Regions from separate parts of the Pseudomonas sp. 2835 genome, predicted to be linked through region 2. Evidence: predicted binding sites of a transcription regulator. Region 2 holds the regulator's gene; the other holds the start of a gene.
What was found. Region 2 encodes sigma-54, which starts transcription at its own class of promoters, with help from an activator protein. Its sites were predicted from a motif close to ANTGGCATNNANNTTGCTNT; they were not measured.
Positions count from the first base shown of each region.

Region 1: the regulator sigma-54 is predicted to act here: its motif matches at 2,311-2,330, upstream of ABIE20_RS17775 (flagellar basal body rod protein FlgF).

Region 1 covers NZ_JBNDLE010000012.1:33,006-39,141, forward strand. The annotation lists gene flgD (flagellar hook assembly protein FlgD) at 1-581, shown strand, start outside; gene flgE (flagellar hook protein FlgE) at 612-1,937, shown strand; gene ABIE20_RS17770 (hypothetical protein) at 2,010-2,198, shown strand; gene ABIE20_RS17775 (flagellar basal body rod protein FlgF) at 2,388-3,128, shown strand; gene flgG (flagellar basal-body rod protein FlgG) at 3,174-3,959, shown strand; gene flgH (flagellar basal body L-ring protein FlgH) at 4,014-4,709, shown strand; gene ABIE20_RS17790 (flagellar basal body P-ring protein FlgI) at 4,722-5,831, shown strand; gene flgJ (flagellar assembly peptidoglycan hydrolase FlgJ) at 5,843-6,136, shown strand, end outside.
Region 2 covers NZ_JBNDLE010000002.1:344,336-350,471, forward strand. The annotation lists gene ABIE20_RS03665 (HPr family phosphocarrier protein) at 1-174, opposite strand, end outside; gene rapZ (RNase adapter RapZ) at 195-1,049, opposite strand; gene ptsN (PTS IIA-like nitrogen regulatory protein PtsN) at 1,052-1,516, opposite strand; gene hpf (ribosome hibernation-promoting factor, HPF/YfiA family) at 1,529-1,837, opposite strand; gene ABIE20_RS03685 (RNA polymerase factor sigma-54) at 1,919-3,412, opposite strand; gene lptB (LPS export ABC transporter ATP-binding protein) at 3,592-4,317, opposite strand; gene lptA (lipopolysaccharide transport periplasmic protein LptA) at 4,318-4,842, opposite strand; gene lptC (LPS export ABC transporter periplasmic protein LptC) at 4,829-5,404, opposite strand; gene ABIE20_RS03705 (KdsC family phosphatase) at 5,413-5,937, opposite strand; gene ABIE20_RS03710 (KpsF/GutQ family sugar-phosphate isomerase) at 5,938-6,136, opposite strand, start outside.

The sequences.
Region 1 (6,136 bases), on a different contig from region 2:
TCCTGCAGTTGCTGGTGACCCAGATGCAGCACCAGAACCCGCTCGATCCGCAGGACAACAGCGAGTTCGTGGCCCAGCTGGCGCAGTTCAGCAGCCTGGAAGGCATCACCTCGCTGAACGAGTCGGTGACCGCGATTTCCGGCAACTACAAGTCCTCGCAGGCGCTGCAGGCCTCGTCGCTGGTCGGTCGCTCGGTGATCGCCCAGACCGACAAGGCCGTGGTCGACACCACCAAGAGCTTCAACGGTTCGGTGGTGGTCCCGCAGGCGCTCAGCAATGCCACCGTCACCATTACCGACAAGGATGGCAAGGTGGTCAAGACCATCGACATGGGGGCGCAGAAGGCCGGTAATGCCTCTTTCGTCTGGGATGGCACCAACGACAAGGGCGAGAAGGTCGATCCGGGTACCTACACCTTTGCCGCCAAGACCACTGTCGATGGCAAGCAGCTGGACATGTACACCATGCTGCCGGCCACCGTCAGCAGCGTCACCATCAGTCAGACTGGCGGCGAGATGATGCTCAATCTTGCTGGCCTGGGCAGCATCGCCCTGTCCAAAGTCCAAACCATCGGTATATAGAGCCGGCTAACGCGGCACAAGGAGTGAAAGATGTCATTCAATATCGGCCTTAGCGGTCTCTATGCAGCCAACAAGCAACTGGACGTGACCGGCAACAACATCGCCAACGTCGCCACCACCGGTTTCAAATCGTCGCGCGCAGAATTCGCCGACGTCTACTCGGCCAACAAGCTCGGCGTCGGTACCAACAACATCGGTAACGGTGTGCGCCTGGCAGCGGTATCGCAGCAATTCACCAATGGCGATATCACCAACACCGGCAACGTGCTGGACATGGGTATCCAGGGTCAGGGCTTCTTCGTTCTCAGCGATAACGGCGCGCTCAGCTACACCCGTGCCGGTGCCTTCCAGACCAACAAGGACAACTATGTTGTCACTGCTGACGGCCTGCGCCTGCGCGGCTACGGCGTCGATGAAAACGGCAAGATCATCAATGGCGTGCTGACTGACCTCAAGATCGACACTTCGGCGTTGGCGCCAAAGAGCACCACCGCGATCGATCAGGGCCTGAACCTGAACTCGTCGGACAAGGTCATTCCGGCGACCACCACCTTCAGCCCGACCGACGAAAACAGCTGGAACAAGACCTTCGCCACCAAGATCTACGACAGCCAGGGTAATGAGCACGTCATGGATCAGTACTACGTCAAGACCGGGACCAACACCTGGAAGTCGTATACCCTGATCGATGGCCGCAACCCGCTGAACCCGGCCCAAGAGCCGCCAAAGGCGCTGGAAGGCACCATTGAGTTCAACTCCGACGGTAGCGTCAAGAGCATGACTGCCGGTGCCGCGGGCTCGGGTTACGAGGTGGTGAACAAGGTCTTCAAGTTGACCGGCTGGATCCCTGCCGAGGTGACCAATGCCAGTGCCAAGCCGCCGGTCTGGGGTTCCAACGGTTCGGCTGCCAATGCGGGTGGCATCGCCATCGACATGACCGATACTACCTCGTACAACACCCCGACCACGCGCCTGTCGCAAAGCCAGGATGGTTACGCTACCGGTATCCTGTCGAGCCTGAGCATCGACTCCAGCGGCGTGATGTTCGCAAGCTTCAGCAACCAGCAGTCGCGTGCCATCGGCCAGGTCGCCATTGCCAGCTTCGCCAACGAGCAAGGCCTGCAGCCTATGGGTGGTACTCGCTGGACCGAAACCTACTCCTCGGGTATCCCGGGTATCGATGCACCGAAGACCGGTACCCTGGGCGCCATCGCTTCCAACTCGCTGGAGGCGTCCAACGTCAACCTGACCAATGAGCTGGTCGAGCTGATCAAGGCGCAGAGCAACTACCAGGCCAACGCCAAGACCATCTCGACCCAGAGCACCATCATGCAGACCATCATCCAGATGACCTGATGCGGGTTTGAGGCAGTTGGTATGAGCAGACCCCTTTCTCGGAAGGGGTCTTGTATTTCAGGGGTGTCGATCATGTTGCAACGATGGCTGATGGCAGTGTTTGCCGTGCTGTTGATGAGCCAGGCCTGGGCTGATGCTGCGCCCTGGTATCGCTGGGAAAGCCAGGTCACCGGGCGCCTGGTATGCGCGCAGTTTTCCCCGGGCGAGGGCTGGAAGCGTTTTGCCGGTCCTTTCAATAACGCGGCTTGCCGCGACTACTGAGCTTGCCGCTAGCGGCAAACCGGCGCCGTAATTTCGACGGCGCTGTCTCCGTGCGAGTCTTCGCGCAGCGCTAAAACCCTTGTTCTATTGGGCTTTCAGGTCTTTTGCAAAAGTTGGTTTGAAACTTGCTACAGGCACTGCAGAGCAGCGGCGGACGGCAAGTGTTCGCCAGCGCAGCGGAGGATGACTGTGGACAAGATGCTATACGTGGCCATGACCGGCGCCAGCCAGAACGCGCTGGCGCAGAAGGCCCATGCCAACAACCTGGCGAACATTTCCACCAGCGGTTTTCAGCGCGACCTGGAGCAGGCGCGTTCGATGCCGGTGTTTGGTGACAGCTTTCCGGCGCGGGCCTACGCCATGACCGAACGCCCGGCCACCGATTTCAGCCCGGGCTCGATGCAAGAGACCGGCCGTGACCTGGACATCGCCATCGGCGGCGACGGCTTCATTGCCGTGCAGGCCCCGGATGGCAGCGAAGCCTATGTGCGTACCGCCAGCCTGAACATTGACGGCCTGGGTGTGCTGCGCGCCGGCAACGGCATGCCGGTGATGGGCAATGGCGGGCCGATTGCCGTGCCGCCAGAGCAAAAGGTCGAGATCGGCCAGGACGGCACCATCAGCATTCGCGCCATGGGCGAGGGCCCACGGGTCATGGCCGAGGTCGACCGCATCAAGCTGGTCAACCCGGACCTGAAGACCATGACCAAGGGCCTGGACGGCATGATCCACACCAAGAGCGGCCAACCCGCGCCTGCCGACGCCAACGTCCAGGTGGTTTCCGGTTTCCTGGAGTCGAGCAACGTCAATGCGGTCGAGGAAATGACCTCGGTGCTGGCGCTGTCCCGTCAATTCGAACTGCACATCAAGATGATGACCACGGCCAAAGAAGGCGACGAAGCCATGGCTCGGGTTTTGCAGATCGGCTAATTACACAGACGTAGCGCCGTAAAACAGGCGCGCGAGGAGAACAGCATGCTTCCGGCTCTTTGGGTCAGTAAAACCGGTTTGTCCGCCCAGGACACCAACCTGACGACCATTTCCAACAACCTGGCCAACGTCTCGACCACCGGCTTCAAGCGTGATCGCGCCGAGTTCCAGGACCTGCTCTACCAGATCAAGCGTCAGCCTGGCGCCCAGTCGACCCAGGACAGCGAGCTGCCGTCGGGCCTGCAAGTAGGTACCGGTGTGCGCATTGTCGGCACCCAGAAAAACTTCAGCACCGGCAGCCTGCAGACCACCGAGAACCCGCTGGACATGGCGGTCAACGGCCGTGGCTTCTTCCAGATCCTGCAGCCGGACGGCACGGTTTCGTACACCCGCGACGGTACCTTCCACCTGAACTCCGACGGCCAGATCGTCACCGCCAATGGCTTCGCCCTGGAACCTGCGATCGTCGTGCCGCCAGAGGCGCAGACCTTCACCGTCGGCCAGGACGGCACCGTGTCGATCACCACTGCCGGCAACCCGGCGGCGCAGATCATTGGCAACATCCAGACCGCCGACTTCATCAACCCGGCCGGCCTGCAGGCCATGGGCAGCAACCTGTTCCTGGAAACCGCCGCCAGCGGCGCGCCGCAAATCGGCACCCCGGGCCTCAACGGTTTTGGCGTGGTGCAGCAGCAGACCCTGGAAAACTCCAACGTCAGCACCGTGGAGGAACTGGTCAACATGATCACCACCCAGCGTGCCTACGAGATGAACTCCAAGGTCATTTCCACCGCCGACCAGATGCTCTCGTTCGTTACCCAGAACCTGTAAGTGAAGTCTTCGAGGTCGCTTGAACGGCGCCTGTTACACCGTGAGGTCAGAGTCATGAGTCGTTTGTTATCTGTACTTGCCCTGAGTGGGATCGCCTTGCTGGCCGGCTGCGTCGCGCCGACGCCCAAGCCCAACGATCCCTACTACGCGCCGGTATTGCCGCGTACGCCATTGCCGGCGGCGGCCAACAACGGCTCGATCTACCAGGCCGGCTTCGACCAGAACCTGTACAGCGACCGCAAGGCCTTCAGGGTCGGTGACATCATCACCATCACCCTCAACGAGCGCACCCAGGCAAGCAAGAACGCCAACTCGCAGATCGCCAAGAACAGCAAGGCCGATATCGGCCTGACTTCGCTGTTCGGTGGCAGCATGACCACCAACAACCCGTTCGGTGACGGCGACCTGAGCCTTAGCGCTGGCTACAACGGCGACCGTGCAACCAAGGGCGACAGCAAGGCGGCGCAGGGCAACACCCTGACCGGCTCGATCACCGTCACCGTCGCCGACGTGTTGCCCAACGGCATCATTGCCGTGCGCGGCGAGAAGTGGCTGACGCTCAACACCGGCGATGAGCTGGTGCGTATCGCCGGGATGATCCGTGCTGATGACATTGCCACCGACAACACTGTGCCTTCGACCCGTGTTGCCGATGCGCGCATTACCTATTCGGGTACCGGCTCGTTCGCCGATGCCAGTCAGCCGGGTTGGCTCGACCGGTTCTTCATCAGCCCGCTTTGGCCTTTCTAGGTTCGGATGACCATGTTCAACTTCAAGCAGCTGATTGCCGCTACGATTCTGCTGTCCACTGCGTTCGCCGTGCAGGCCGAGCGTCTGAAGGACATCGCCAGTATTTCCGGCGTGCGCACCAACCAGTTGATCGGCTACGGCCTGGTGGTGGGGCTCAATGGCACGGGTGACCAGACTACCCAGACGCCGTTCACCCTGCAGACCTTCAACAACATGCTCTCGCAATTCGGCATCAAGGTGCCGCCAGGCTCGGGCAACGTGCAGCTGAAAAACGTTGCCGCAGTTTCGGTGCATGCCGACCTGCCGGCGTTCGCCAAGCCGGGCCAGGTGGTGGACATCACCGTTTCCTCGATCGGCAACTCCAAGAGCCTGCGCGGCGGCAGCCTGCTGATGACCCCGCTCAAGGGTATCGACGGCAACGTCTACGCCATCGCTCAGGGCAACCTGGTAGTGGGCGGTTTCGATGCTGAAGGCCGCGACGGCTCGAAGATTACCGTCAACGTGCCGTCGGCCGGTCGCATCCCCGGTGGTGCTTCGGTCGAGCGCGCCGTGCCCAGTGGTTTCAACCAGGGCAACAGCCTGACCCTGAACCTCAATCGCCCCGACTTCACCACCGCCAAGCGCATCGTCGACAAGGTCAACGAGCTGCTCGGCCCGGGTGTGGCCCAGGCCCTGGACGGTGGTTCGGTACGGGTTACCGCGCCGCTCGATCCGAGCCAGCGGGTCGACTACCTGTCGATTCTCGAGAACCTCGAGATCGATCCGGGCCAGGCCGTGGCCAAGGTCATCATCAACTCGCGTACCGGCACGATCGTCATCGGTCAGAACGTCAAGGTGTCGCCGGCGGCGGTCACCCACGGCAGCCTGACCGTGACCATCACCGAAGACCCGATTGTCAGCCAGCCGGGGCCGTTCTCCAATGGCGAGACCGCCGTGGTGCCGCGTTCGCGGGTCAATGCCGAGCAGGAAGCCAAGCCGATGTTCAAGTTCGGCCCCGGTACCACCCTGGATGAAATCGTCCGTGCGGTGAACCAGGTGGGTGCTGCGCCCGGTGACCTGATGGCGATCCTCGAAGCCCTGAAACAGGCCGGCGCCTTGCAAGCCGACCTGATCGTGATCTGAGGGGGCAGGCCATGGATATGCCCAAAAGCGCCTTCAATGCCGCCGACAGTGGTGCCTACACCGACCTCAATCGCCTGAACTCGCTGAAGGTTGGTGATCGCGACAGCGACGCCAACTTGCGCAAGGTGGCCCAGGAATTCGAGTCGCTGTTTCTCAACGAGATGCTCAAGTCGATGCGCTCGGCCAGCGACGTGCTGGCCAAGGACAACCCGCTCAACACCGAGACCACCAAGCAGTACCAGCAGATGTACGACCAGCAGCTGGCGGTGAGCATGTCCCGCGAGGGCGGTGGTATCGGCCTGCAG
Region 2 (6,136 bases):
TTTGCCGGCGGCAAGCATCATGACCGCCATGATGCTCTTGCCGTCTACCAGTTTGTCTGGCGCCCGACCCACGCGTACCTGGCAGGGGAATCTGCCAGCGACGCCAACGAACTTCGCAGCCGCCCGGGCGTGCAGCCCCAGCTTGTTGATGATGGTGATTTCACGAGCGGGCATCGAGGCGCAGATCCTGTGGGCTAGAGGTCGCGGTGGCGAACCTGGACGTTCTTTAACGATTGTTGCAGTAGCTGGCCCAGACGCTCGGTCAGGTACACCGAACGGTGGTGGCCGCCCGTGCAGCCAATGGCAATGGTGACATACGCGCGGTTGCTGGCGGCAAAGCGTGGCAACCATTTGAGCAGGTAGCTGGAGATGTCCTGGAACATGTCCTCGACATCCGGCTGGGCTGCCAGGTAATCGATTACCGGTTGCTCCAGGCCCGAATGGTCGCGCAGTTCCGGCTTCCAGTAAGGGTTGGGCAGGCAACGCACATCGAACACTAGGTCGGCGTCTACCGGCATGCCGCGCTTGAAGCCGAAGGATTCGACCAGGAAGGCCGTGCCTGGCTCCGGCTGGTTGAGCAGGCGCAATTTGATCGAATCACGCAGCTGATACAGGTTCAGGTTGGTGGTATCGATCTTCAGGTCGGCGAGGTCGGCAATTGGCCCGAGCAGCTCGCTTTCGACTTCGATCGCTTCGGCCAGCGAGCGTTCGTTGTTGGTCAGCGGGTGGCGGCGGCGGGTTTCCGAGAAACGCTTGAGCAGGGTTTCTTCGTCGGCATCCAGGTACAGCACATCGCACTGGATATGCCGGCTACGGGCATCCTCGAGCAGCTCGGGAAAGCGCGAGAGGTGGCTGGGCAGGTTGCGCGCGTCAATCGACACGGCCACCTTGGGCTGCATCAATTCGGTGTTGATCAGGGCGCTTTCGGCCAGTTGCGGCAGCAAGCCAGCAGGCAGGTTGTCGATGCAGTAGTAGCCGTTGTCCTCAAGTACATCGAGGGCGGTACTCTTGCCGGAGCCAGACCGGCCACTAACGATGATCAAGCGCATGTTCAGTGCCCGTTTTGTACGTCCAGTACGACCTGGTACAAGGATTCGTTACTGGCGGCCGCACGCAGTTTTTCGCGTACGTCCTGGCGGTCGAGCATGCTGGCGATCTGGCGCAGCAGCTCCAGGTGCGCATCGGTAGCCGCTTCCGGGACCAGCAGTACGAACAGCAGGTCGACCGGGGCGCCATCGATGGCGTCGAAATCAATAGGGGCGTCAAGGTGCAACAGCGCGCTGACCGGCGACTCACAGCCCTTGAGGCGGCAATGGGGAATGGCAATGCCGTTGCCGAAACCGGTGGAGCCCAGTTTTTCCCGGGCGATCAGGGCTTCGTACACGATCTGGGTGTCCAGCTCGGGCACTTCTTTGCCGATCAGATTGGCGATCTGTTCGAGCGCACGTTTTTTACTGCCGCCCGGCACGTTCACGAGGGAACGGCCGGGGGTCAGGATGGTTTCAAGTCGGATCATGGATGAGGGGGATCAGCGGGCCGCTGCACCTTGCAGCAGGCTTTGCTGTTTTTCCTTGTGTTTTTTCAGTTGGCGGTCGAGCTTGTCAGTCAAGGCGTCGATCGCTGCATACATGTCTTGGTGTTCGGCATTTGCAACCACTTCGCCGCCCGGGATCTGCAGGGTGGCCTCGATCTTCTGTTGAAGCTTCTCGACCTTCATGATTACCGTCACATTGGTAATCTTGTCGAAATGCCCCTCCAAGCGAGCAAGCTTTTCAAGTACGTACTCACGCAGGGGCTGAGTAACTTCTACATGCTGTCCACTGATATTGACTTGCATACAGCTTCTCCTTTGTTGCCGGTGCATAAGAGGCAGGTATTGCGCCTGCCACTGAACTGCGGTGGCACACCTCAGGAGCCGTTACATCAATCGCTTGCGCTCGCTCGACGGTGCAATGCCGAGGGACTCGCGGTACTTGGCGACGGTGCGACGTGCTACCTGGATGCCTTGTGCCTCCAGTAAACCAGCGATCTTGCTGTCACTCAATGGCTTTTTCTGATTTTCCGCTGCAACCAGTTTCTTGATGATCGCGCGGATCGCCGTGGACGAGCATTCACCGCCTTCGGAGGTGCTGACGTGGCTGGAGAAAAAGTACTTCAGCTCGTAAATTCCGCGGGGCGTGTGCATGTATTTTTGCGTGGTCACGCGGGAAATGGTCGACTCGTGCATGCCCACCGCTTCGGCGATGTCGTGCAGCACCAGCGGCTTCATCGCCTCGTCGCCATGATCGAGGAAGCCGCGCTGGTGCTCGACGATCTGGGTGGCGACCTTCATCAAGGTTTCGTTGCGGCTTTGCAGGCTCTTGATGAACCAGCGCGCCTCCTGCAACTGGTTGCGCATGAAGGTGTTGTCGGCGCTGGTGTCGGCGCGACGGACGAAGCCTGCGTACTGCGGGTTGACGCGCAGGCGCGGTACCGCTTCCTGGTTGAGCTCGACCAGCCAGCGCTCGTTGTCCTTGCGCACGATCACGTCGGGTACCACGTATTCGGCTTCGCTGGATTCGATTTGCGAGCCCGGGCGCGGGTTGAGGCTCTGTACCAGTTCGATGACCTGGCGCAGCTCGTCTTCCTTGAGCTTCATGCGGCGCATCAGCTGGCTGTAGTCGCGGCCGCCGAGCAGGTCGATGAAGTCGCTGACCAGGCGCTGGGCTTCGGTCATCCACGGCGTGCGCGGCGGCAGTTGGCGCAGTTGCAGCAACAGGCACTCGCTGAGGTTGCGCGCGCCGATACCGGCGGGCTCGAACTGCTGGATGCGGTGCAGCACGGCTTCGACTTCGTCCAGCTCGATGTCGAGCTCGGGGTCGAAGGAGTCGCAGATTTCTTCCAGGGTTTCGTCGAGATAACCCTGGTTGTTGATGCAGTCGATCAGGGTCACGGCGATCAGCCGGTCGGTGTCGGACATCGGTGCCAGGTTGAGCTGCCAGAGCAGGTGGCTCTGCAGGCTTTCGCCAGCGGAGGTGCGGGTGGTGAAGTCCCACTCGTCATCATCGTTGCTGGGCAGGCTGCTGGCGCTGGTCTGGTAGATGTCTTCCCAAGCGGTATCGACCGGCAGCTCGTTGGGGATGCGTTCGTTCCATTCGCCTTCTTCGAGGTTGTCCACCGTCGGGGCGGTCTCCTGGAAGCTGGTTTCCTGAACTTCGGCGACGGGTTTGCTCTCGGCGTTGTCGGCCATCGGGTCGCTGTTGTCGAAGTCGTCGCCATCTTCCTGGCGCTCGAGCATCGGGTTTGATTCCAGCGCTTCCTGGATTTCCTGCTGGAGATCCAGGGTAGAAAGCTGGAGCAGACGTATGGCCTGTTGCAACTGCGGGGTCATCGTCAGTTGCTGGCCCATTCTTAGGACGAGCGATGGTTTCATGGCAGGGGCTTAACACCTTATTTGCCGGCGCACATGCGCCATCCACTACAAGGGCACCGAAGCGCCAACTTTAAGCAAATTATATGCCTGAAATTGCAGCGTTTGCCTAGAGCGCCGTAACAATTAAGCCATCATCTGGCCTGTTTACGAGCGCTCCGGCAGCGCCTTACACCTTGAGCCTACAGGCGGAACTCATGGCCGAGGTAAACCTCTTTGACCAGGTCGTTGGCCAGGATGGTCTCTGCATCGCCTTCGGCGATCAGCTGGCCATCGTTGACGATGTAAGCGGTTTCGCAGATATCCAGGGTTTCACGGACGTTGTGGTCGGTGATCAGAACGCCGATGCCCTTGGCCTTCAGGTGATGGATGATCTGCTTGATGTCGCCAACCGAGATCGGGTCGACACCGGCAAAGGGTTCGTCGAGCAGGATGAACTTGGGTGCGGTGGCCAGGGCGCGGGCAATCTCGACGCGGCGGCGCTCACCACCGGAAAGGCTCATGCCGAGGTTGTCGCGGATGTGGCTGATGTGGAATTCCTGCAGCAGGCTTTCCAGCTCCTTGCGCCGGCCATCGCGGTCCAGGTCCTTGCGGGTTTCGAGGATCGCCATGATGTTGTCGGCGACCGACAGCTTGCGAAAGATCGAGGCTTCCTGCGGCAGGTAGCCAATACCGGCGCGGGCACGGCCGTGCATGGGCTGGTGACTGACATCAAGGTCGTCGATCAGCACGCGGCCCTGATCGGCCTGAACCAGGCCGACGATCATGTAGAAGCAGGTAGTCTTGCCGGCGCCGTTAGGGCCGAGCAGGCCGACGATCTGGCCGCTGTCGATCGACAGGCTGACGTCGCGGACCACTTGCCGGCTCTTGTAGCTCTTGGCCAGGTGCTGGGCTTTGAGGGTTGCCATTTACTCGGCCTTCTTCTTCGGCTGGATCACCATGTCGATGCGCGGACGCGACTCGGTGACTTTGCCACCGCGACCGGCGGTAGCGATCTGTTTCACCGTGTCATAGACGATCTTCTCGCCTTCGGTGGTGTTGCCTTCGTTGATAACCTTGGCGCGGTCGATCAGGACGATGCGGTTTTGCGGCGCATTGTACTGGATGGTCTTGCCATAGCCCTGCATCTTGTCTGGCTTGGCGGCGCTCTGCTGCTGTTCGAAGTAGGCCAGGTTGCCCACCGAGGTCACCACGTCGATGTCGCCACCGGCGGTACGGGTGATGGTCACGGTGTTGCCTTTGATCATCATCGAGCCCTGGGTGATGATCACGTCACCGGTGTAGGTGGCGATGCCTTTCTTGTCGTCCAGTTGAGCGTGGTCGGCCTGGATGCGGATCGGCTGGTCACGGTCGTTCGGCAGGGCCCAGGCGCTCGCGCTTCCCAGTGCTGCGCTCAGGCTGAGCAAAAAGGGGAGGGTTTTAACGAGCCTCATACTGTCCTCTTACGTTGGACAGCAGGTCCATCCTGCCGTCTTTCAAATACGCTTTCATTCCATTGCCCGTAGTGACGCCACCGGCGCCGTCGATTCTAACGGCTTGCTCGGTTTGCGCATATTGCTTCTGCGGGAATACCGTCATGCGGCTGCTGGTAATGATCATGGTGCGGTTCTTTTCGTCGGTGCGGGCAACCCGTACCGAATCGATCAGTTCGACTTCGCTGCCGTCGGGATTGACCTCGCCGCGCTCGCTCTGCACGTGCCACGGATAAGTGGTGCCGCGGTACATCTGCAGGTCGGGTTTGGTCAGCAGGGTGACTTCGCTGGCCTTGAGGTGCTCGACCTTGTCGGCGGTCATCTCGTACTGCATCTTGCCGTCAGGCAAAAACTGCACGCTGTGAGCGTTCACCGCGTAATAGTCGATGGCGCTCTGGTCCGGCCCGGCAACCGGCTTGTTGTCGAGGAAACTCTCGGGGCTGATGTTCCAGTAGCCGACCGCCACCAGCAGGGCGGCGATCACACTGAACAGCGCAATGTTGCGGATTTTCTTACTGAACATGTGTCGCTCTACAGGTAATGGGCGTTGGCCGCGTCAAGATTGCCCTGGGCTTGCAGGATCAGTTCGCAGAATTCGCGCGCTGCCCCTTCGCCGCCACGTGCCCGGGTTACCCCGTGGGCGTGCTCGCGGACGAAAGCGGCGGCATTGGCCACCGCCATGCCCAGGCCGACCCGGCGGATCACCGGCAGGTCAGGCAGGTCGTCGCCCAGATAGGCGACCTGTTCATAGCTTAGGTTGAGCTGGCCGAGAAGCTCGTCCAATACCACCAGTTTATCTTCCCGGCCCTGGTACAGGTGAGGGATGCCGAGGTTCTTTGCCCGGCGCTCGACCACCGGGGTCTTGCGCCCGCTGATGATCGCCGTGGTCACGCCCGAGTTCATGAGCATCTTGATGCCCTGGCCGTCGAGGGTGTTGAAGGTCTTGAATTCGCTGCCATCTTCGAGAAAGTACAGGCGACCGTCGGTGAGCACGCCGTCTACGTCGAAAACCGCCAGCTTGATGGCCTTGCCGCGCTGGAGCAGGTCCTGGGTCATTTACATCACTCCCGCACGCAACAGGTCGTGCATGTTCAGGGCGCCGACCGGGAGCTCGTCCTTGTCGATCACCACCAGGGCGCTGATCTTGTGGTCTTCCATGATCTTCAGGGCTTCAGCGGCGAGCATTTCGGCGCGGGCGGTCTTGCCGTGGGCGGTCATGACTTCTTCGATAAGGGTCTTGTGCACGTCGATATTG